Prochlorococcus marinus str. MIT 9312: one gene and its partner. The main gene of each other region encodes a partner of the protein of the gene in region 2 in a complex. Links are inferred from orthologs where the notes say so. Each region holds a gene or a part of one and is shown on either strand. Other genes may lie near its edges. The genes, in order: pheS and pheT.

Region 1 (11,940 bases), 420 kb from region 2 along the record:
GGTACATATACTTTAGCTTTACTTTTAGTAAAACTTAGAGCTCCTTGAGCACCTCCGCCTCCCATACTTCTTCTAGCAAAGAATTGCAGAACAAGAATAAAAATTAAAGGCGGAACAACCCAGCTCAAGATAGTTGAAAAGAAATTAGGTTTCTTTGGAGGAGCAGCAGCGAATTCAACCCCTTTACTCTCCAACCTTTGTGGAAGATCCATATCAAAAATTGGGGTGGTTGCTAAAACTGAAGGTGCACCTTCTTCAGCACCATTAAGTTCATACCTGATTTGCTCCTGTGTTATGTACGCTCTTTTAACTTCCCCATCATTAACCTGATCTATAAATAAGGAGTAGGGAACTCTCGGTATCTGCATATTTTGACTAGGGAAAAGGCTACTAAACAAAAGTAATGCTCCAACTCCTATCAAAATGATATTTACAATTCCAAATCTTCTATTAGGTTGATTATCGTCTTGTCTTATTGGCATGATTGTGGGCAAATTTGAACTTATTATAAACTAAACGAAAAGTTTCTGTATCTGTATTATTTTTTTTGGGTAAGAACCGTACGGTACTTTGACCCATTGAGTTTAATAGTGAAAACTAAATTTTTAATTCACTCTTTACGCATATATCATTACCAATCAAACTAACCTGAGAATCACTTAATTTTATAATCTCATGCATTTCTTCAAATTGAAAATCTCCAAGGGGGTTCATATTAGTTTGGCCTCCTAAAATTTTTGGTGCAATAAAAGATATTATTTCATTAATGCAATCTGACTTAACAGCCGAAGTCGCCAATTTTGGGCCACATTCCCACAAAACTTTGTTACATCCTCTTTTAGCTAATAATTTTGAAATTAACTCTGGATTATCTGATGATACCTTTTCAACTTCCACACATTGTGGAATGTTGGTAAGAAATTTTTCATTGGCCGTTGAAGAATCATAAATAACTAAAGTTTTTGCCTCATCACAATCCCAAAGATTAGATTTTGGAGGTAAATCTAAGGTTTTTGTGAAAACAACTCGCAATGGTTCAGGATTTTTCAAACCTCTAGTAGTCAATAGTGGATTATCCTGTCTTAATGTGTTTCCACCAATAATTATTGCATCAAATTCAGTTCTAAAAGAATGCACTAATGATCTTGAATCTTTATTAGTAATCCATTTACTTTTACCATTTTTTAAACCTATCCGTCCATCAATACTCATTGCCCATTTAAGAACTCCAAATGATTTCTCAGTTATGGTCCTGTAAATAAAAGCCTTATTTAATTCTAAAGATTCTTTTTTACATAATCCTAAGTGAACTTTAATTCCAGCTTGTTTGAGCAATTTAATACCTTTACCAGATACTCTTTTATCAGGATCTTGAATAGAGATATATATTTTTTTAATCCCAGACGATATCACTTTATCAACACATGGAGGTGTTTTACCATGGTGGCAGCAAGGTTCGAGATTCACATACATATAACCATCTTTAACCTCTTTTTTTAAATTATTAAAAGCCATTACCTCAGCATGAGGTTCCCCAGCCTTGTAATGAAAACCTTCAGAAATAAGATTTCCATTTTTATCTAGTATTACTGCTCCCACCAAAGGATTTGGGCTAGTTTTACCTTTACCTAATGAAGCTAAAAAAATAGCTCTCTTCATCCATTTTATATGGCTTACATTTTTTTCAGACATCTCGTGAATCAATAATCAACTTAGTGATCTCCATTCTTTAACCAAAAAAGGAGGAACAGGTAACTCTGAAAAAACACCTGATAAAGATAATCTCAATGGTCTATTTTTATCAATATTTTGAATAAGCTCATCAAGATCAAATTCTGCAGCTGCTTGTCTAACATCATTTGCTAATTCTAAGTTAAGTAATGTTTTGTCATTCATTAACCAGCTTTTTCTTCCAGATTCAACCCTTAATACAGTGGGGTGGTCGATCCTTAAAGTTCCAGGATATCCTATAACCCTTAGAATTAATTTGTCTTCAAAAAGAGGAGATTTATAAGCTACTAACTGCCAAGTTTCAAAGTCCAAATCCCTTAAAAACTCACTACTCGCATTTATCAGTTCACCATTAATTTCCGTTTCTGCAATTTCTGCATAAACTTTTAATGGGTTAAAAATAAAAGACAGAAATATCATCAATATTAATATCCCTTTTAAAAAAATATTATTATTTGATTTTGTAATTTTCCTCATTTTCAGAATCCATAAGAGCATCTAAAGTTACAGCTGTTCTAACTATAGCTTGATATCTTTTAATTATTTTACGATTTTTTTCTATAACTCGAGATAAATTCAAAGAGTCTTTTTCAGAATAGCTAGATGTTAATTCGCTAGAATCTTCTTCAAGACACTCAAATTCACTATCCTTATTAATTAAGGTTAATAATAAATCATGTAATCTCTTTCTCCTTTCAGACAATTGATTTATTATTGTAACTCGATCAATAATAGGATAATTCACTAAAACATTCAAATAGATTAGATTCTTTTCCTTAGATATTCATGACTGAAATAAATAGAAAAATTTATATTGTAGGGATTAATTCTTTTAAATTTGAAGATTTACCTTTTAAATTACAAAATCTATTTAATGAGACAGTAAATATTGCAGTGCCTAATTCATATCTTGAAAAAATTAAATCATGGAGCGAAAACGATTTAAAACAAAAAAAATTATTTTATGCAAGCAAAAGTAATAACGAACTCATTAACTGGCTTCGGTCTCAAAAAAATGATGTTATTTTAATTTCAAGAGGCGATCCTCTTTGGTTTGGAATTGGAAGAATACTCCTAGAAAATTTTTCAAAAGATGAATTAAATTTCTACCCTTCAAATACTTGTATTCAATTAGCATTTAGTAAGTTAAAAATTCCTTGGCAGGATACTATTAATGTAAGTATTCATGGGAGAGATTCCACTAAGTTAGTTGAGGCACTTAAAACCAAGCCTTCAAGTTTGGCTATTATTACAGATTCAAACAACAAAAGTTTAGAAATTATCCAAAAAAACTTATCAGAATTAAATCTGATTGACTTTTATGATTTTTGGCTTTGTGAAGAAATAGGTTTCGACAATGAAAATATAAGAAAATTAAATCTTAAAGAGTCATTGCCCTCCGATATCTCGAGTTTGAACATTGCTGTTCTAACAAAAGCAAGGAAAATTTTTTCGAATAATGATTTACCTCTTTTCGGAATCAGTGACATTATTTTTAAAACTTTTGAAGACAGACCAAATTTATTAACTAAAAGGGAGGTTCGTATTCAAATCTTAGCTGATTTAGAACTCCCAAAAAAAGGTGTAATTTGGGATATAGGAGCAGGTTGTGGATCAATTGGTTTAGAGGCATTAAAACTAAGGCCTAATTTAGATTTATTTTGTATCGATAAAAGAATTGGCTCAAAAGGCTTAATATTAGAAAACTCAAAAAGGCTGGGAGTTAAACCAAAATCTATTTTTGAGGAAGACATAAATAATACCTTCAACAAGATAAATTTTATTTCTTTTGAAAAACCTAATAGATTAGTAATTGGAGGATGCGATAAAAAGACTAAACTTCAAATCATTAATAAACTGGGCCAAGATATGAGTAGTGGAGATATTATCTTAATCCCAATAATAGATATTCAAACTATAGAAGAATTAAAAGAGGAATTAGAAAATAAAAATTTTAATACAAATTTAAATTTAATACAGACTTACAAAAGTTTAAGTATCGCAGAAGGAATGAGATTAGAACCAAATAATCCTGTATTTTTATTAAAAGGGAAAAAATAAATTAAGATAATTTTTATTTGTTTGGTTTAGCCACATGGGGTAATCCCCAACCTAGTTTATTTCTTAATACTTGAAAAAATTCATGATCTTCAAGTCTAATAAACTTAACTGAGTGTTTACTTTTTCTTATCAAAACTCTATCTTCAGGCCAAACGTAACAACCAGCATTTCCATCCACAACCATTACTAATCTTTCAGGAGTTGCAGGGAAAACAGTTACTGGCTCTGAATCATTAAAAACTAGTGCCCTTGATGCCAATGAATGCGGCGCAATTGGAGTTAATTGAACAACTGGACAATCAGGAGTAATAACTGGTCCTCCAGCACTAAGAGAATATGCAGTAGATCCAGTTGGAGTAGATAAGATTACACCATCAGCCGAAATATCCACAGGGGCATGTCTTCCTATAGAGATCTCAAAATGACACATACTTGTAAGAGGTTCTCTATGAAGGGCCATCTCATTAAGGCAGAGAGACTCCCACCTCCTCTGATCATTCCTCATTACACTAACGATAAAACAAGTTCTTTCTTCAATATCCCAATTCCCAGTAATAATTTTATCTATAGCTTCATTTAGGTTGGATAAATAAGCTTCCGCAAGAAATCCTAAATGACCAGTATTTATTGTAAGGATTGGAATTTTTGCAGGTGCCGTTTGCCTTGCAGCAGAAAGCACAGTTCCATCTCCGCCAAGAACAATTGCAAATTCCATTGAGGAATCAAACCCCTCGGGAACACAATTGGTATATCCCAATGGACGAACATGTTGATCAGGATTGGCAAATCCAACCATTCCACCAGAGCTACTAACCCTTATGACCTCATAATTGGATTTTTCCAATTTTTCCTGAACAGAACTTGCGGTTTGAACGGCTAGTTCTTTCCCATCATTAACTATTAGTCCTGCTTTAAGTACCAATCAAAAAACTAAAACTACAACTATTTTAAACTAATTTGCTGGACAATCATAATTTATAACTTAAATTCTATTAAAACTGTTCTAAGAATCTAAGATCATTTGTATAAAATTTTCTAATATCGTCAATCTGATGTCTTACCATACAAAATCTTTCAACGCCTAATCCAGCTGCAAATCCAGTCCATTTTTCAGAATCTATTCCTAATTTCTCCAAAACCTTGGGATCTACCATTCCGCAGCCCATTACTTCTAACCATTTACCTTTCCATTGAACGTCCACTTCGGCCGAGGGTTCAGTGAATGGGAAATAACTAGCTCTAAATCTTACAGGAATATCTCCAAAAAAAGTCTTTAAAAAAGTAAGAACTGTCCCTCTTAGGTGGCTAAAATTTATATCTTGATCTATGCATAAAACCTCAACCTGATTAAATACTGGAGAGTGGGTAGCATCTACAGCATCTCTCCTATAAACTCTCCCAGGAGCAATAATTCTTACTGGAGGAGGATTTTTTTCTAAGTACCTTATCTGAACGGGAGAAGTATGGGTCCTCAAAAGTCGATTTTCATCTAAATAGAAAGTATCTTGCATATCTCTTGCAGGATGATTTTTGGGTATATTTAGAGACTCAAAATTATAAAAATCACTTTCTATTTCAGGACCACTTTCAACGGTATAACCTAAACCACAAAAAATATCTATGATCTCATCTTGAGTTGAAATTAAGGGATGCTTGCTTCCAGGAGGTGTTCCAATTGAAGGAATAGTTACATCAATTTTTTCATTTTTGATCTGCTGATCTAAGGCTTCATTATTTAATTGATTTTTTCTTTTATTAAGTAAATCTTGCAAATTTATCTTTATAAAATTTGCTTTTTGGCCAACAATTGGTCTTTCGGCAGCAGATAATTGACCCATTATTTTCAGAATTATTGACAAATCACCTTTTTTTCCTAGTAAGGAAACTCTTAATTTATCCAGTTCTTCATGAGTAGAAGCATTATCTATATTATTTTTTGCTGTTAGAGAAAGATTATTTAGTTTTTCCTCAATTTGACTTAATGATTCAATTTGACGCACTGATATAGTAAAAGTAGGTATTGCTTTCATCTTACTTAAATATCGTCCATAAATAAAATGTATTGAATAATGGAATCGTTAAATATATTAATTAGTAATGATGATGGTGTTTTTGCAGAGGGATTAAGAGCTTTAGCCAAATCAGCACAGAAGAGAGGTCATAAGGTAACAGTAGTATGTCCTGACCAAGAAAGATCAGCTACTGGTCATGGTCTTACTTTGCAATCTCCACTAAGAGTGGAAAGGGCAGACGAATTATTTGAGAGAGGGATCAAAGCTTGGGGATGTTCGGGCACGCCTGCTGATTGCGTCAAATTAGCATTATCTGAGCTCTTGGATAATAAACCTGATCTAGTTCTATCTGGAATAAATCACGGGCCAAATTTAGGGACAGATATTTTTTGTTCAGGCACTGTTGCAGCAGCCATGGAGGGAACTTTAGAAAATGTTCCCTCCATGGCAATAAGTGTTGCGAGTTTTAAATGGAAGAATTTTGAATTTGCTGGAGAAATGGCAATAAATATTGCAGAACAAGCAATTAAGGATAGTTGGCCACCTTCACTTCTACTAAATTTGAATATTCCTCCCTGCGAGAAAAATAAAATAAAAGAATTATCCTGGACAAGATTATCAATCAGAAAATATAAAAATCAATTTTCTAAACGGGAAGACCCAAGGGGTGATGATTATTATTGGTTAGCAGGTGAGGTAGTTTTAGATCTTAAATCAAAAGGTTACGGTCCAAAAAATTGGCCCAGTGATGTATCTCAAATACAAGAAAATAAAATATCGCTTACACCCGTTGAACCAGATTTATTTTGGAGAGGTGGTTTGGAGTTATTGCCTAAGATAAATAATTCATTTGTAAATCCTTCTTAAAAGCCATAAAGAAAAGCAAAGTCCAAAAAAGTGAGCAGCAATAACTTGTGTATTACTGAGCACCGATAAAATCTCAAGCCCAGTGATTGGGATATCAGATGTTGCAGTTATCAATTGCCCTGTTGTTTGAGATGATGCTTGTATAAATAGCGCACCCATAAGTGCTTGATATCCAACTAACCCAAACAAAGTCCCTAGTAAATCAACTACCAAGCCTCTTTTTATTAATTTACTTGTTTGTCCTCTTGAGGGTCTTGCGTTGCTTGCAATTGCTCTACCAGTTCTAACTATTAACCAACCTTGCCAAAGACTAAAAAGTAGTAAAATTAAAGAAATTGTTGTTAGTGATAGTCCAGGCGTTAATCCAAGCTGTCCTTCGCTATTATTTACAACATTTGAAAAAAGCAAAACAGCCGCAACAACAACACCTAAAATGGATTGAACCCAAAAGCGTATCCATCCAATACGCCGCATTCCAAATGAGAGCGACTGAAAATCAATTTTGTCAGACATTCATTTGTTTGAATAAACTATAATCTATTCAAATTTGCCATCAAAATCATAAAATTGCACGTAATCTTTTGATCTCTTTAATATCACCATCTGAAGTTAAGAATCCTACTTCAATAGCAATTGGAAGTTTTGATGGCCTACATGCTGGTCACAGAAAATTAATCGAGAGCGTTATTGAAGAAAATCAATATACCCCAACAATTGCGAGCTTCTGGCCTCATCCTAGAGAAATTTTATACAAAGAGACACGCCTTAGGCTTGATCTCCCCGAAGAAAAACTTCCTATTCTTGAAGATCTCGGGATTGAACAATTAGTTCTAATCCCTTTTGATAAGAAACTATCTAATTTAAGTGCTGAAAGTTTTGTAAGAGATATTTTGATAAATCAATTACAAGCAAAAAATATTTTTGTAGGTGCTAATTTTAAGTTTGGTTATAGAAGAAGTGGAGATGTAAATACCATAAAAAATACGATTAAAAATATGGATATAAAACTAAAAATAACTCCAATTTTAGAAGACAATGAAGGTAGAATTAGTAGCAGCAGAATAAGAGATTTATTACTGAACGGTGACCTGAAAAATGCCTACAAAATTCTTAATAGGCCTTATAGTTTTAATGGAAATGTTGTGAGAGGTAAAGGTATTGGGAAAAGAATAGGATGGCCCACCGCAAATCTTGAAATAGATGGTAGAAAGTTTTTACCAGGAGAAGGAGTCTACGCAGCGTGGACAATTATAGAAAATTCTAATCAGAAAATTCCATCTGTTATGAATCTTGGTTCTCAACCAACAATAAATCCATTATTGCCATCTGCAGTTGAAGTTCATCTCATTAACAAAAATATGAATCTTTATGGTTTGAATTTATCTGTAGAACCAGTTGAAAAGCTGAGATCTCAAATCCAGTTCCAAAATGTAGATCAACTCTCTAATCAAATTAAAGAAGATAGAGATTATGCCCTTAAGGTTTTTAAAAACCATAAAAAATAAGTTTCTAATGCAGAATTCAAGCCCAAAAGAACCTGAAGATTTAAGAATTTTTCAAATTATTGATGCAAATCTTGATAGAGCTCGAGAAGGCTTAAGAGTTCTTGAAGATTGGTCAAGATTTGGGTTAGGGGAGAATAATTTTGTAACTAAGATAAAAAATTTTAGACAAATTCTAGGTAAAAATCATTTAGAAATTTATAAACAATCCAGGAATTACAATGAGGACAAATGTAAAGGGTTGACTCATCAAGAGCAACTCAAAAGAAAAGCTCCTAAGCAAATAATAAGTTCCAATGCAGGCAGAGTGCAAGAAGCTTTAAGAGTGATAGAAGAATTCTCAAGACTCCATAATCATGAACTTTCAAAAATCGCTTCAGAAATTAGATATGAAATTTATAATCTAGAGATTGACTTGTTAAATTTAAGCAAACGTAAAAAGTCGGATGAAATATTATACAAAACTCATTTATATGTAATAACAGATCAAAAGAAAAACTTATTAAGAATAATAGAAGATATCTTAATTGCAGGGGTAAAAATTATTCAATATAGATTTAAAACAGGAACTGATAAAGATAATCTTGAAGAAGCGATTCAGATTAAGAATTTATGTGAAAAATATAATTCATTATTCATCATTAACGATAGGGTTGATATAGCTATTGCATCAAATGCAGATGGTGTTCATCTCGGACAAGAAGATTTAGACTTAAAAACTGCAAGAAAATTATTAGGGTATTCAAAAATAATTGGCATAAGCGCAAATAATGAAAATGATATTTCTAACGCTCTTAAAGAAGGTTGTGATTACATAGGAATAGGACCGGTATTTGAAACTTCAACGAAAAAAAACAAAAAACCTTTAGGTATTGAAAAGATCAAAACATTAACAAAAGATTTAAATATTCCTTGGTTTGCTATCGGAGGTGTTACGACAAATAATATTTCATTTTTAAAAAGCCATGGTTTTAAAAAAGTTGCCTTAGTTTCGCAAATAATGAATTCTGAAGATCCGAAAGAAGACGCTATTATGATCTTAAAAGATTTGTCTAATGAAAATTAAGGTAAATGGAGAGGAAAAAAATATTGAACTTGATCAAGAAAATGCTCTACTATCTATAGTGCTAAGTTCCATGGGATATAAACCCAACACAATTGTTGTTGAATTAAATAATTTAATTATTAATTCAATAAAATGGGGAAAAGTAAAACTTAAAGATGGAGATAATTTAGAAATCGTTTCAATAGTGGGCGGCGGTTAAAAGATAAAATCTATGTATATTAAAAATCTTCATAATTTTTTAAGTTTAGGCTTGAAACAATAACCAATTTTTTTCTTTTTTCGTTTTATATTCTTAATACTTAAATAAAAAAATGAAAGAAAAAATCGATAATAATTCAAGGTCCTTAAAGTGGGAGCAAAATGGGGAGTTGGCCCATAAAGATTTATCTGAGTTGATAGAAAGATTAAAAAATGTAGAAAGTGAACATACTTCATCTGAATTGTCTAGGTTAGGGACAAAAGCAAGCATAAAGGATTAAATTTGTTACTTAGATCTTGTTTTTGCAAGAATATGTACCAAATTATAGATACTGAATATAAAAATAAATGCCTAAAAGATTCCCAGAGTGGGTAAACACAGAGGTCGTGATTAAGGCAATCAAAATGAGAGAAGAAGGGATGCTTTCAAAACAACTCAATTTATGGATAGAAAACCTATTAGAAATCGAAAAAAAGTAAGTATTTACGAAATACTTTTAATAATCCTTAGAGCTGCCATTGCTGCTCCGTAACCATTATCTATATTCATAACTGCAACGCCTGGAGAACAACTTGACAACATACTATTTAAAGCAGTTTCTCCATTCTTGCTAACGCCGTATCCGACTGAGACTGGTACTGCGATTATTGGTTGCGCCAACAATCCTCCCACCACAGTTGCTAAAGCTCCTTCCATCCCAGCACAAACTATTAATACATCGTATTTATTGATTTCTTCTAACTGACTAATTAATCGATGAAGTCCTGCCACTCCAACATCTATAAAAGATTGACAATTAACTCCATAGATTTCAAGCGCTAATTGAGCTTCAAGTGTTACAGGCAAATCACTAGAACCGCCTGAAATTATGGCAACTTTTTTATTTGTATTAAGTTTATTTAGATTTTTGCCAATTATCAGGCATTTTGCTTCTTCATAGAATCGTGCATCATCATAAAAATCTAAAAGATCAATAGCTTTTTCACTATTAATCCTAGTAATGAAAACAACCTCATTTTTACTTAATACATTTTCAGATAATCTCTTTAATTGATCGATACTCTTATCTTGTCCCCAAATTGCTTCAATGAGTCCAAGCCTTTCCCTTCTTTGAAAATCAAACCTAATATCTAAATTCATACTTGCTTATTTAACTCTCCCTCGTAAATCAATTCAAAAGGGTTTTCACTTACATTTAAATCAGTCTTAACATTATCTTCAAATTTTTCTTGCACTACATTTACTTCTGACATTGGTATGCTTTTCCATAATTTTTTACTTTTCCAATTTACCAATATTAAAGCCTCTTCTTTTTCTTTATCCCAAAATAATTGTCTCCCCAAAAAACCATCTTGAGAAGATAACCAAGGCTCCCAAATTTTTTTTTCAGTCTTTAACCATACTTCTTTATATTGAGCAGGAACTTTAAGTCTTAATTCTTCTACGACAAGTTCTTGTTTATAGTTATCCATTGCGATTGCTTCAGTAATATGAGTATTAATTTGATTAAGAAAAACAAATAAAGAGAAAAATAAGAAAAAAAAGCTTTTTATTCTCTTTTTAAAATTAGAATTTATTTTCATTCTTTTTTCTCGAGTAAAACTACAGAGTGACAACTTATTCCTTCTTCTCTACCTTCTGGTCCTAACTTTTCATTCGTAGTTGCTTTTATTCCAATAAAACTATTATCTATTTTTAGAGTATTAGAGAGATTTTTTTTCATTATTTCAACAAATGGTTTAATTTTTGGTCTTTCAGCAACAAGAACGCTATCAATATTATTTATTTCCCAACCTTGCTTTCTAACTAAATCAATAACCTTCGATAACAAAATTAGACTATCTACATCTTTCCATTTGTCATCTGAAGGAGGAAAATATTTTCCTATGTCTCCTAGAGACAATGCTCCTAATAATGCATCCATTATTGAATGAGTTAACACATCTGCATCACTATGACCATCTAACCCCAAATTATCCGGATGTTTTAAATTAACTCCACCTATAATAAGTTTTCTTCCTGTTACTAATCTATGAATATCATATCCATTACCAATTCTAAATTTTGGAGTGAAATCGTTCATTTTATCCGGTTTTGTAATCGAAATAAACTCTGTGATTATTCTTTAATTTCTAATAAATTTTTCACAGAAATAATTAATACATAATTACTATTAGCTCAATGTTTTCCAACAAAAAGAAAATTTATAAAGATAATAATAAATATCATAATTATAAAGATAACCTATTTCTTAATCTGTGAAACCTTCAATTGTCTGTTTAGTTGAATAAATACCCACAAATGGAGCTGTAACTTCTTTAAGAAAAGCGGTTGTTTTTCCTAAAATACTATTTTTAACAGCTATTAAATCATTTTCTTTTAAAAAAGGATTCCTTTTAGAGCCTCTTTTAGCACTTGCTGAATATGAAATATTTTTCTTTATTACTGTCCCATCTTGCTCGTACCTTATAAGAACAATTTTTCCAGAGAGAGGTTTGATTG
Region 2 (12,148 bases):
TTATAAAAAGGTTTTTTTTCATTCATAAAAAATAATTTTAAATACTTAAATTTATCATTTTTAAATATATTATTATTCTCTGATTGTCTATTCTTTGAATAATCAATAATTTCAGAGACTGATTTTATACTTAGAAGTTCGTAATCATTGATTTTATTATATACTTGTCTTTGTATAATTAAATCAAGATATCTTCTTAATGGTGAAGTACATTGTACATACATTTTAAGGCCTAGTGATTCATGGATACCGGGCTTAGTTGTTATATAACTTCTTCCCATATATTGTTTTAATATTATATATTTAATTTCACTATCATTGTATCTATTAAGTATTTCATGTGGTTTGCAATTTAACTTTTGGATCCTAAAAGCAGCTGCTAAATTATATTTATCTATAAATAAACTTGTTACATAACCCATTAATATCATTGATTCTGAAACTATAGATTGTGATATTGTTTTATCTAGTTTTTTTAGTATAATTTTATCCTTATATAATTTAATTTTACTATTAGGACTTTCAAATATAATTGCTCCTTGTTTTTTTCTGAATGAAATACTTTTTTCTAATAAATTTTTTATCTCAATTAATTCTATTTCTTCTTTAGGTTCTAATTCTAATATTTCATTTGCATCTTCATATGTTAATTGATATTTTGGTTTTATTTTTGCTTCAGTTATTTCATAATTATGAATTGAACCATCGTCGTTGAATTCTATTGCTCCACTAATAGTTTCTGAAATTTTATTTTGAGCTAGATTTGCCTTTTCAAGAATATTCTTAGGTAGCATTGGAACATATTGATCTGTCAAATATAAACTGCTATTTTTCAATCTTGCATCGAGATCAACATTAGAGTCATGCAAAAAAAACTTGCATGGATTACTAATGTGTATCCATAGTTTTTTTGTATTTCCATTTTTTATTTCTAAGGAAATAGCATCATCGACTTCATGTGGATTTTCAGAGTCAATAATATATGTTTTTAAATTAGTTAAATCTTTCAAATATTTGAAAAATTAATTATAGAGCTAACTATATTCAATATGAAATTATCCTTCAGGATTTACAAAGGGTAAGAGAGCTACAATTCGGGCTCTTTTTACAGCTAATGTAAGATCTCTTTGTTGCTTTGAGGTTAAACCAGTCATCCTTCTTGGTAGGATTTTGCCCCTCTCAGTTATGAATTTTTTTAGTAGTTCTACATCCTTATAGTCAATAGGATCTCCGGGTTTGATAGGTGATAATTGTTTTTTAAAAATTGAATTAGGCATGATTTGATTCGATTACTTTATTTCTTTGTGTATTGTCATTCTATTTAAATGAGGATTAAACTTTTTTAGTTCTAATCTTTCAGTTGTATTTCTACGATTCTTTTCAGTAGTATATCTTGAGACACCATTTGATCTCTTAGGATCTGTGCTTGTCCTAGCTTCAGTACATTCCAGGGTCACTACAACTCTTGTCCCTTTTTTAGCCATTTTAATTAATACTTTATTGTATAATTTTCTATTGTACATCTTCAACAAACTATTTTGAAGATATAATCATTTCTTTTATCATCATTGATTAAAAATATATATGAAAGTTTCTCAAAATTGGTTGAAAAATTTAGTAGAAATTTCTTCTACTCCTGTAGATCTCTCTGAGAAATTATCTATTGGTGGATTTGAGGTTGAATCATTAGAAGATTGTTCTAAAAATGTAAATGGTGTTGTTTTAGGTAAGGTCTTATCTGTTTTAAAACACGATGGATCTGACAAACTCTCAATTTGCCAAGTCGATATTGGTACTTCAAAGAATCTACAAATTATCTGTGGTGCGCGAAATATTAAACCAAATGTTTATGTTTATGTTGCTACTGTCGGCGCCAAATTAAATGCCGTTGATTTAACTATTAAAAGAAGTGAAATTAGAGGTGTCATGAGTGAAGGAATGATATGCTCTCTGCAGGAACTAGGATTAGAAGACTCTAGCGAAGGGATAGAGATCATTGATGAAGATTTAGCCTTAAAACATGAATTAGGCACTCCAGTGTCTGACTTACTTCAATTAAATGATTTTATATATGATTTAGCCATTACAGCTAATAGACCTGACGGAATGTCGGTTATAGGTATAGCCCGAGAAATTTCTGCCCTTTTAGAATCCAAATTAAGTTTTCCAGAATTAAACCATAAATACAATATTCATTTAAATAAGGGAATTAAACTTTGTCCAGAGGCTATAACATCTAATTGCATTTATACAATAAGCTGCATTGATGGAGTAAATGGAAATAAATTATCACCAATATGGCTTAAAGACCGTATAGAAAAATCAGGTATAAAGTCGATTAATCTTCTAGTTGATTTAACAAACTATATACTTTTAGAACAAGGGCAACCCTTGCATGCGTTTGACAAGGAAAAATTATCTAACTTAATTGGCAAGGATGTTTCTCCAGAAGACTTCTCTGTACGAAAAGCCAAGGATAACGAAAGCCTTGTATGTTTGGATGGAAAAAAATATGAATTAAATGAAAATATTACAGTAGTTACTTGTTCCGATAAACCTGTTGCTATTGCTGGGGTGATAGGTGGTTTAGAGACTTCTGTAAGCAATACTACCTCTTCTATTTACCTTGAGGGAGCTGTTTTTAATCCAGTTACCATAAGAAAATCTTCAAAGGCGGTTGGCATAAGAACAGAATCTAGCAGCAGATATGAAAAAGGGATTTCGTCAAAAAACACAATAAGCGCTGTTACAAGAGCAATGAATCTTTTAGAAGAATATTTTTCTATTAATTTACCCATCATCAATACTTCTAATTTAAAAAATAATGAGGATATTTTTATTAAATTACGGAGAAGTCGAATACATAAAATTCTTGGTCCATTAATCATTAACGATCAATTTGAAAAAAGAAATATATCTGATACTGAAATAGTTGATAAATTAACACTCATAGGTTGTTCTTTAAAAAGTAAAGAATATGGTTGGGATGTAGCAGTAATTCCAAATAGATCACAAGATTTAATAAGAGAAATAGATTTAATTGAAGAAATTGCGAGATTAATAGGGTATGACAGATTCGACTTGAACCTTCCTAATCCAATTAAACCTGGGAAATTGTCATCAGAGCAGTTGGCATTGAGAAAGGTAAAAAATGGATTTACAGAAAATGGTTTTAACGAGGTTCTTAGCTACTCTCTTGTTCCAGAAGATAAAGAAACACTTATAAAGATATCTAATCCTTTGTTATTAGAAACTAGCTGCCTAAGAGATAATATTTGGAAAGAACATTTGGAAATAGTAAACCGTAATATAAAAGCTGGACAAAACAGTTGTTATATATTTGAAATTGGAAATGTTTTTCATAAGAATACTGAGTTCATTCAAAAAGAAGTACTGAATGGTGCAATTTTTGGCAATAAAAGATTTGAAAAGTGGGTAAATTCTAACAAGGATAATGATCTTAATTATTATCAGGCTAGAGGAAAGTTAAAGGAAGCCTTATCATCTTTGAATATAAAAATTGATGATAAACCTACTGATTCAATTGATTTTCTACATCCAGGCAGAACAGCAAAATTGATTATTGAAGGAAAAGATGCAGGTTATTTTGGCGAAATACATCCCAAATTAATACTAGAAAAGAAATCATTAAAAATCGTTTATTTATTTAGCATAAATGTAGATAACCTTTTGGGTGCTAGTACAAGAAAAAATAAATGGATTCCAATATTTAAGCAATACCCAATTGTTCCGAAAATAGAAAGGGATATAAATTTTGTTTTCAGTAAGAAATTCTTAATTAGCGATATAACTTCACTAATAAAAAAAACAGGAAAAAATCTTTTAGAGGATGTTTATTTAATAGATATTTTTGAAGATATTAAACTTGGGGAGGATTATATAAGCTATACATTTAGATTATCTTATAGAGCTCAAGATAAAACATTACTGGACTCAGATATCAAAACAATACACTCAAGCATCATTTCTAATATTGAAAAAAGTTTTCAGACTAAATTGAGAAATTAGCTTCCCAAAAGTCTTATATTAGACTAAAAACTAGTCTAATATTAATTCTAGTATAAGACAAGTAATAATCATATAAAACTGATTAATGTTGTATTATAAAGTACATGATCAGTTTTCTATCTTTATTGCTTTCTTCAGTGCTTTGGGTACAAGTCCCTCAGTGGTCAGACGATTGGTCAAAATGCTCTGTTGATGTACCTGACGCTTCATGTCATTGGTATATAACTTCTCCAGATAATACTTTCGGGGAAGGGTTTGATTGGGCTAATGCTCCTTGGTTTGATGCAAACGGATTAAGCGATGTTCCTAGTATTGACAAGCAAACTGCGATTCAAAAGCTTCAGTCTAATTAGTACTGTCTTTAAGACAGTACGGCAAGACACAAAAGGACCTTATAGTAAGACTTTCTAGTCCTTATTAATATCTTGGACATTGAAAGGACATAGTTTATTGATTTATTGTTCAATTTTTCCTATGCAATAAACAGTTGGGGGGTTTTCGTATAAATTGATTAATTATTATATCTTACATATCTAATTTGAGACTATCTATTAGACTTATAATAAGTCTCATATAAGAAGTACTATACAAAAAATTTTATTTTTAAAAGTAAATTTTATTTTAATTTCATTTATACATAATTATTGTTTCCATTAATTTGAATAAATAATTGACGAAAATTAGAAATTCTAAATTTAACATATATCTTATATGAGACTATTAATTAGACTTATAAATAGTCTTATTTGAGAATTAGTATACTAATTTCTATAAAGATTTTTTAGCAATTGATACGCTTCATTTAATTTTCTCATTTGATCTGTTGATCCTCCAGCATCTGGATGCTTCTCTAATGCTATTGATTTATAGGCCTCCCTAATTTTGCGGAACGTATGAGCGGATCCTGCGGATGTTGATAATTTCAATAATTTAAGTGCCCCATGTACTGTCATTGTTGAGTCCAAAGTTTCAAATGAATTTGATCTATTATTTCGCTTAAATCTACTGATAAACCTTCTCATAAGTGTTGGTATTCTATTTATCAGATCTGATGTAGCAAAAGGGTCTTCTAAAACGCCAATCATTAATAAAACAATTTCAAGGGAAGGATTTTTCTTTATCCAAAATGGGCATAATTCTGACATTAATTTATTGGCTGCACTCCACGTAAAGGGTAGATTTTCAGTTCCATCAAGATTTGGCCATATATCCCTTTCAAACCAATCCATCGATGCTTTTACTACATGATCATTAGGAACTGATCCATATAAGGTTTTCCAATGACTAATTAACTCAATTCGACATTTTATTAATTCAGTTTCTTTAATTGTATTAATTTGAATATCATTAATATTCTCCTTTAATTTTTCACTATTAATACTTCTTCTTAGATTCTTTACTTTTTTTTTAACAAAATTGGGAAGGCTTATGTTTGAGTTGGCTTTTTCTTTATATTGATTGTTATTTGTAAATCTTTTATTCAAAGATATCTCATTAACTTCTTTTTTTACGTCTGATTTAATTAATACCAATGCAGTATCTTCATCAATATTTAAATTTTTATTATTATTATTCTCGTTAAAGTCTATTTCTTGCTGTTGGTTCTTAGGTAATAAATCATCTTCTTGAAGAAGTTCTTTAAGTATCTTTTCTATTACAGGTCCTCTTGCTCTAAATCCCCACTCTTTTCGTAATTGATCAAACCTGGAAATTAGTTCCTCAGGTAAATCAATTGAAATTCTTTTTGTATTTGAGTTGTCAGGAATATTCAATAATATTTTCTTGAATAGTATGGAATTTATTTAATTTTATTCAAAAAAAATTGAAAGTCCATACGGAATATTGTTTTTAAATTAAAACCAATTTATTTTTATGTCACAAGTCAATTAAGTATCTTTTTATAATAAATACAAAAAAAATGTTTAATTGTTATTTCAAGTCATCTAAAGAAAAAAAGAGTTTTTATCAACATAAGAAATTAGAAATGCTCAATTATATTAAGGATTCACTTGAACGTAAAATTGCCTCTGTAACAGCATCTATAGAAGTTCTAGAAAGCCAAATAAGCAGGGATAATGAAGTTGAAGTAACTAACTAGTATTCAAACAAAACTTTCTAGAAGTTTTTCAGGGCCAAATTTCTTTAAATAATTTATATTTGAACTTTCAGTTACTAATAGATATCCTGCGAATCCTAAACCGTTAATACTGAAACCATGAATATGATCATTTTTTCTTTTTATAATAGCGATCCATTTATTAGTTATTAAAATATTGTAAGGATATATCGGTTTCTTATCACTAATAGGGTCCCCAAGTCCTAATTTCTTGCATAATTCTAAGTAAAATTCAAAAAGACATGATGGATTTTCTAAAAAATTAAATTTGGATACAATAATATTTTTTTTAAGCTTACTATCTAGATCTTGATATGAGTTCATCTCTAAAAACCACTTTTCTCTAGGGCATGATATCTCACCTTTAGATCTACGCAGAAGTTGAAAATGCCTGTGAGGTTGACTTGCTCCCGCAATTGGAGAACTATTGAAAAACCATAATCCACTAGTATCTTTATTAACTTGTTGGATCGCTCTCCAATCTTTAATATCTAACCATCCATTTTGAGGTTTCCATTCATTTGTAATAAGTAAAATATGACCTTTTTGTACAGGGTACTTATTTAATATTAGTTGATGATTATCACCAATTTTATCAATTTCTAGTATCGTTTCCCAAGGACAAAATGGATTTTGCTTAGGACCATAAATTTTTTTTTTATTAAATTTTGAAGTATCGAGTTTCCTAATTATGAAGTCGTCTTTTTCATATAAATCTCTTGTAATTATATCGGTTTTGAGAGGATATAATGATTCATCATCAATTGATAATCTAGTTTGTTCTAGTGCTTTTTTCCAATATATTTCTAAACTCATTTAAAAAAATTTATCATTATCATTTTAAAAAAAAAAATAAAATTGTAATTATTTTTTATTAAATTGATATTCTTTCAATTTTTCCAGAGGTACTGATTCTAAGACTACAATATTCGTTGATTCTAATATGACTTTTGGTGCAAGACCGTCTAATAATGCTTGCTTCCACCTATCAAGACAAATACACCAATGATCACCATCTTTTAGTCCTGGGAAGGAATAAATAGGCATGGGAGTTATTAAATCATTACCTTGTGATTTACTATATTTCAGGAAATTATCATCCATTACACAACATATGGAATGATTCCCTCCATCATTTTTGTCATAGTTGCAAAATCCATCCCTGAACCACCCTGTCATAGGTGCGCAACTACAAATCTCAATTTTCTCCCCAAGGACATTTAACTGATTTTGATTATTTATGGTCATAGTTTTTTAATAATAATAAAACACCAACATTTCTTTAAAAAAGGTTGACGAGTATGGGGGGTAAGGAGGTAATAATTCTAATAAGGTTTTTTTCATTATGGATTGGGACTTTACTGAAAACATTGCATTTAAAGCTCTTTATGAGGCTTTTAAAGATAGTGATGAAACTTCCGCATTAGAATTTTTATCTAGTGATGGTGCTTCATATTATCTTGAGTTAACACAAGATGCCGCGGGTGAGGGACTTGATCTGGGTGATAATGAAACGAAGGAAGAACTACAGGAAGAAATTATTGAATATTTAGAAAACAACTAAAGATTTAGCTTAAGCGCTGAAATATTTAGCTTTTGAGTGTAGTGAAATGATAGCTGTAGTACTTTGTTCTGGATGAAGTTGTTCAGATTCATCCATGGTCAAGTTTATTCTTTTTGCATCCAACAATGATAATTGTATGTTTGAATCAGATACTTTTGGACATGCAGGATAACCAAAAGAATATCTAGCTCCTCTATATTTTTGAGCTAGTATTTCTCTATTTTTGTCTGGTTCTTCAGACCTAAATCCACATTCAATACGAATTAATGCATGGACATACTCAGCTAGAGCTTCTGCTAATTGCACTGTAAGTCCATGGAATAACAAATAATCGCTATATTTATCTTCTTTAAATAATTTTTGAGAATATTCACTAGCAATATCGCCCATGGTTACTGCCTGCATAGGAAATATATCTATCGGTTTATCATTTTTCAAATCGCAATAAAAATCAGCTATGCATAAATTATTCCCAGATTTTTGTCGTGGAAAATTAAATTGGGAAATTTTATTTAATGATTTTTCATCAAATAAGAAAATACTATTATCTTTTCTCCCGCATCTGAAATATCCATAAACTGCTTTGGGTGATATAAGTTTTTTCTCTATAATTATCTCTAACCATTTATTTAATAATGGTTTAGCATATGAATCCAAATAGTTATTGTATTCATCTACGCTTTGGTTTTTTCCTTTTTTTATTTGCCATTGTCCGCTAAATAGAGCTTTTGTATCTAAATAAAATATTAACTTATTTAAATCTATATCAACATCGTTCAAGACTTTCGTTCCCAAGAAAGGGGCTTGAATTGGATCTTCTTCATTTATAAATTTAGATCTTATAAAATTTTCTTTTAAATTTAATTTGGAAGTCTCGGTTTGTATGGATATTGATTGTTTAACAGCTTGAGAGTTGGATTTTGATGAGGCTAAATTAATATTTATACCCTCATTGTTAATGAAACCCTCTGTATTTGACCAATTACCCTTTTTCTTATTATCCATATATTCATTCATGAATTTAAGATCAGTGAACGCATCTTTTCCGTACAATATTTTCCCTTTATATATTTTGCTGCAGTCCTCATTTACAAATTTTGGGGTTAAGGCTGCACCTCCTAATATTACTGGTACACTAATATTTTCATTGTTAAAAGCCTCTAAATTATCTTTCATAAAAGCAGTTGATTTAACAAGTAATCCGCTCATAGCGATGCAATCTGCATTGTGCTTTTTTTGTGCATCTATAATTGCTGAAACATCTTGCTTTATTCCTAGATTTATTACGTCATAACCATTATTTGTAAGTATTATATCTACCAAATTTTTTCCAATATCATGTACATCGCCTTTGACAGTTGCAATTAAGAGTTTTCCATTTGATATTTTTTCATCTACAGTTTCCATATATGGTTCTAAAATTGAAACAGCAAATTTCATTGTTTCAGCGGATTGGAGTACAAATGGCAATTGCATTTGACCTGAGCCAAATAAATCTCCTACAACTTTCATCCCATCTAATAAAAAGGTATTAATTATTTCAAGAGGTTTATATTTTTTTAACGCTTTATTTAATTGATCCTCTAATCCTATTTTTTCTCCATCAATAATATGATTTTTCAGACTTTCTTCAAGAGTTTGGTTTTTATTATCTGAAGATGCTTTTTTGAAATCTTGAATGGATAAATCTTGAAAAGCCTTTGTTAATTCAACTAATGGATCATAAATACAAATATCATCTTCAAATTCTCTTTTATCATAAATCAAATCTAAGCAAAGCTTTTTAGTTTCTTCAGTAATTTTTGATAATGGCAAAATTTTATTTGGTGCGATGATAGCAGAATCTAATCCTGCTTTAATGCATTCATCTAAAAATATTGAATTTAGATTAATTCTTGATAATGGTGAAAGACCAAAACTAATGTTTGATATCCCAAGTATGATATGAATATCTGGGAAATTTTCACGAATTTTTAAAATAGCACTAATAGTTTCTTTAGCGTTTAATCTATCTTCTTCTATCCCTGTAGATATTGGCAGAGCTAATGGATCAAAAAATAGCTCATAATCTGACAAACCACATTCTCTTGTTCTATTAATCGCTCGTTTGACAATCTTATATTTTTTTTCTGAATTCCTTGCCATTCCATCTTCATCAATTGTTCCAACGACAAGACCTGAACCATACCCTAAGGCTAAATTTAGAACTTGATCAAACCTTTCATTGCCATCTTCGTAATTGGTTGAATTTATAATACATTTACCACCAGCTGACTTTAATCCACTTTCCATTTTGTCAGCATCTGTAGAGTCAATCATTAATGGTAAATTTATATTGGTAACTAGTCTTGATGTTATTTCTTTCATATCTTTCACTCCGTCTCTTCCTACATAATCGACATTTACATCAAGAACGTGAGCATTTTCTTTTTGTTGCTGCTTGGCAATTGCAACTAAGCCATCCCAATCGTCGTTATTTAATAACTCCCTTACCTTTTTCGATCCACTTGCATTTAATCTTTCTCCTACTATCAAAATTGAATTGTCTTGTTTGTATGGCACAGAGTTATATATTGATGAGGCAGATGGAATAAAACCACTTGAATTTTTCTTGCCATTGTTGTTAGTCCTTTCATTATCAATAATTTCATCTATTATTGAAGAGAGGTATTTTGTATGTTCAGGTGTTGTCCCACAACATCCACCTATTAATTGAACATTAAAGTCATATATAAAATTCATTAACTGCATCTTTAATTCTATTGGCTTTAATCTATAGTGAGCTACACCACCAATGTTTTCAGGAAGACCTGCATTGGGAATACAGCTTATAGCGAAGGGAGAATTTTCAGACAAATATTTAATATGTTCCTTCATTTGCTCTGGACCAGTTGCACAATTAAGTCCAAGGATATCTATATTAAATGGCTCTAATATTGTTAATGCAGATGCAATATCAGATCCAACAAGCATAGTACCTGTTGTTTCCATTGTTATAGATACCATTAAAGGTATATCAATATTTTTACTTTCGAGAATTTCTTTTGATGCTAATAATGCAGATTTAATTTGTAAAACATCCTGACAAGTTTCAATCAAAAGAAGATCAACTCCTCCATCTATAAGACCATAAATTTGTTCTTTATATGATTGCTTTAATTCATCAAAATCTATATGTCCTAAGGTGGGTAATTTAGTTGTTGGCCCAATTGAACCTGCTACAAACCTTGGTTTATCAACTGATGAGTATTTGTCAGCAGCTTTTTTTGCTATAAATGCCGCATTTTTATTTATCTCATAAGCCTTATCCGCAATATCATATTCATCAAGAACTATTGATGAGGCTCCAAATGTATTAGTTTCTATAACATGACAACCTGCTTCTAAAAATGAATTATGAACGTTCTCAACTACCTCTGGCGATGATAAAACAAGGTTTTCATTACATCCCTCTAATTCTTTTCCTCCAAAGTCATCTGCAGTAAGATTTAAGTTCTGAAAAGATGTTCCAGTACCTCCGTCAAAAATAATTAATGGTTTTTCATCTCTATTTAGATAGGTTCTGAAAGATTCCATTTTTAGCTAAAAATTTATATTAGTGAAATTCTTGTTACCCAATTATCATAGTCTTGAGAACGACCTTCTGTTATTTCTATAAGCTTACTTTTTAATTTATTCATTATTGGTCTTTCAACATTTAATTCAGTTGATTCGATTTTTTTAACTGGTGTAATTTTTGCTGCTGTACCAGTTAGAAAAACTTCATCTGCTATTAATAATTCTGTTTTATCAACAGGTCTCTCAATTACATTTATTCCAAATGATTTTGCTAATTCAATTACACTAGCTCTAGTAATCCCCTCAAGGATATCTTGATCAACACCAGGAGTGATTAAGTCTCCATTCCTTACAATAAATAAATTCATACCACTAGCTTCGCTTACCTTACCACTTGAATTTAATAGCAGGGCTTCATCAAAACCAGATAAACTAGCTTCTGTTTTTGCTAATGAACTAGTAATATATGCTCCACTTATTTTTCCTCTTAAGGGGAGAGATCTATCTTCTTGTCTTGTCCAACTACTCATTCTACAAGAAACACCATCTGGGGATAAATAATCTCCTAGTTCAATACAATAAATAAAGAAATCTGTTTCAATATTGTGTAACCTTGGAGCTATACCTAAATCGCTTGTATATACAAATGGTCTTATATAAATAGGTTTTTCTGGCTTGTTTCTTTTTATAACTTCTTCTAAAGCTTTAAAAATATATTCTTCAGAAATTTCAGTTAAGAGTAATTTTGCACTTTGAGATAATCTTTTTATATGTTTATCAGTTCTAAACAAAAGAAATTCTTCTTTGTTTGTTGGGTTAGGTATCGCTCGCATTCCTCCAAATGCAGCAGTACCGTAATGTAGTGCATGAGTAGCTATTGA

What was found.
Region 1: the proteins of pheT (region 2) and pheS are in contact, whole or in part, in a crystal structure (PDB 6P24), measured with the Escherichia coli proteins. The link is inferred for Prochlorococcus marinus str. MIT 9312 from one-to-one orthologs.

The regions. Positions count from the first base shown.
Region 1 is NC_007577.1:1,277,067-1,289,006, forward strand. What follows is about bases 3,789-6,640. They hold pheS (phenylalanine--tRNA ligase subunit alpha), read right to left. Parts: upstream 5,793-6,640; coding sequence 4,785-5,792; downstream 3,789-4,784. Other genes in these bases: PMT9312_RS07045 (bifunctional cobalt-precorrin-7 (C(5))-methyltransferase/cobalt-precorrin-6B (C(15))-methyltransferase), read left to right, coding at 3,789-3,792; PMT9312_RS07050 (NAD(+) kinase), read right to left, coding at 3,806-4,714; surE (5'/3'-nucleotidase SurE), read left to right, coding at 5,862-6,640. Also shown: ATP-dependent zinc metalloprotease FtsH, read right to left, coding at 1-482; bifunctional diaminohydroxyphosphoribosylaminopyrimidine deaminase/5-amino-6-(5-phosphoribosylamino)uracil reductase RibD, read right to left, coding at 598-1,692; PMT9312_RS07035 (DUF3122 domain-containing protein), read right to left, coding at 1,708-2,208; PMT9312_RS07040 (hypothetical protein), read right to left, coding at 2,183-2,488; more of PMT9312_RS07045, read left to right, coding at 2,518-3,788; more of surE, read left to right, coding at 6,641-6,671; PMT9312_RS07065 (DUF3611 family protein), read right to left, coding at 6,651-7,184; PMT9312_RS07070 (bifunctional riboflavin kinase/FAD synthetase), read left to right, coding at 7,253-8,176; PMT9312_RS07075 (thiamine phosphate synthase), read left to right, coding at 8,184-9,239; sulfur carrier protein ThiS, read left to right, coding at 9,229-9,438; PMT9312_RS09870 (hypothetical protein), read left to right, coding at 9,551-9,718; PMT9312_RS10060 (hypothetical protein), read left to right, coding at 9,786-9,917; nickel pincer cofactor biosynthesis protein LarB, read right to left, coding at 9,922-10,578; PMT9312_RS07090 (TIGR03792 family protein), read right to left, coding at 10,575-11,021; ispF (2-C-methyl-D-erythritol 2,4-cyclodiphosphate synthase), read right to left, coding at 11,018-11,521; PMT9312_RS07100 (polysaccharide biosynthesis/export family protein), read right to left, coding at 11,690-11,940.
Region 2 is NC_007577.1:857,353-869,500, reverse strand. Bases 1,247-4,306 are described here. They hold pheT (phenylalanine--tRNA ligase subunit beta), read left to right. Parts: upstream 1,247-1,584; coding sequence 1,585-4,029; downstream 4,030-4,306. Other genes in these bases: PMT9312_RS04750 (hypothetical protein), read left to right, coding at 4,134-4,306; rpmG (50S ribosomal protein L33), read right to left, coding at 1,290-1,484; rpsR (30S ribosomal protein S18), read right to left, coding at 1,247-1,277. Outside these bases: PMT9312_RS04770 (ribonuclease catalytic domain-containing protein), read right to left, coding at 1-1,010; more of rpsR, read right to left, coding at 1,056-1,246; more of PMT9312_RS04750, read left to right, coding at 4,307-4,382; PMT9312_RS04745 (molecular chaperone DnaJ), read right to left, coding at 4,791-5,801; PMT9312_RS04740 (hypothetical protein), read left to right, coding at 5,948-6,127; PMT9312_RS04735 (DUF4922 domain-containing protein), read right to left, coding at 6,131-6,961; PMT9312_RS04730 (DUF2237 family protein), read right to left, coding at 7,010-7,393; PMT9312_RS04725 (hypothetical protein), read left to right, coding at 7,491-7,709; metH (methionine synthase), read right to left, coding at 7,719-11,285; PMT9312_RS04715 (branched-chain amino acid transaminase), read right to left, coding at 11,300-12,148.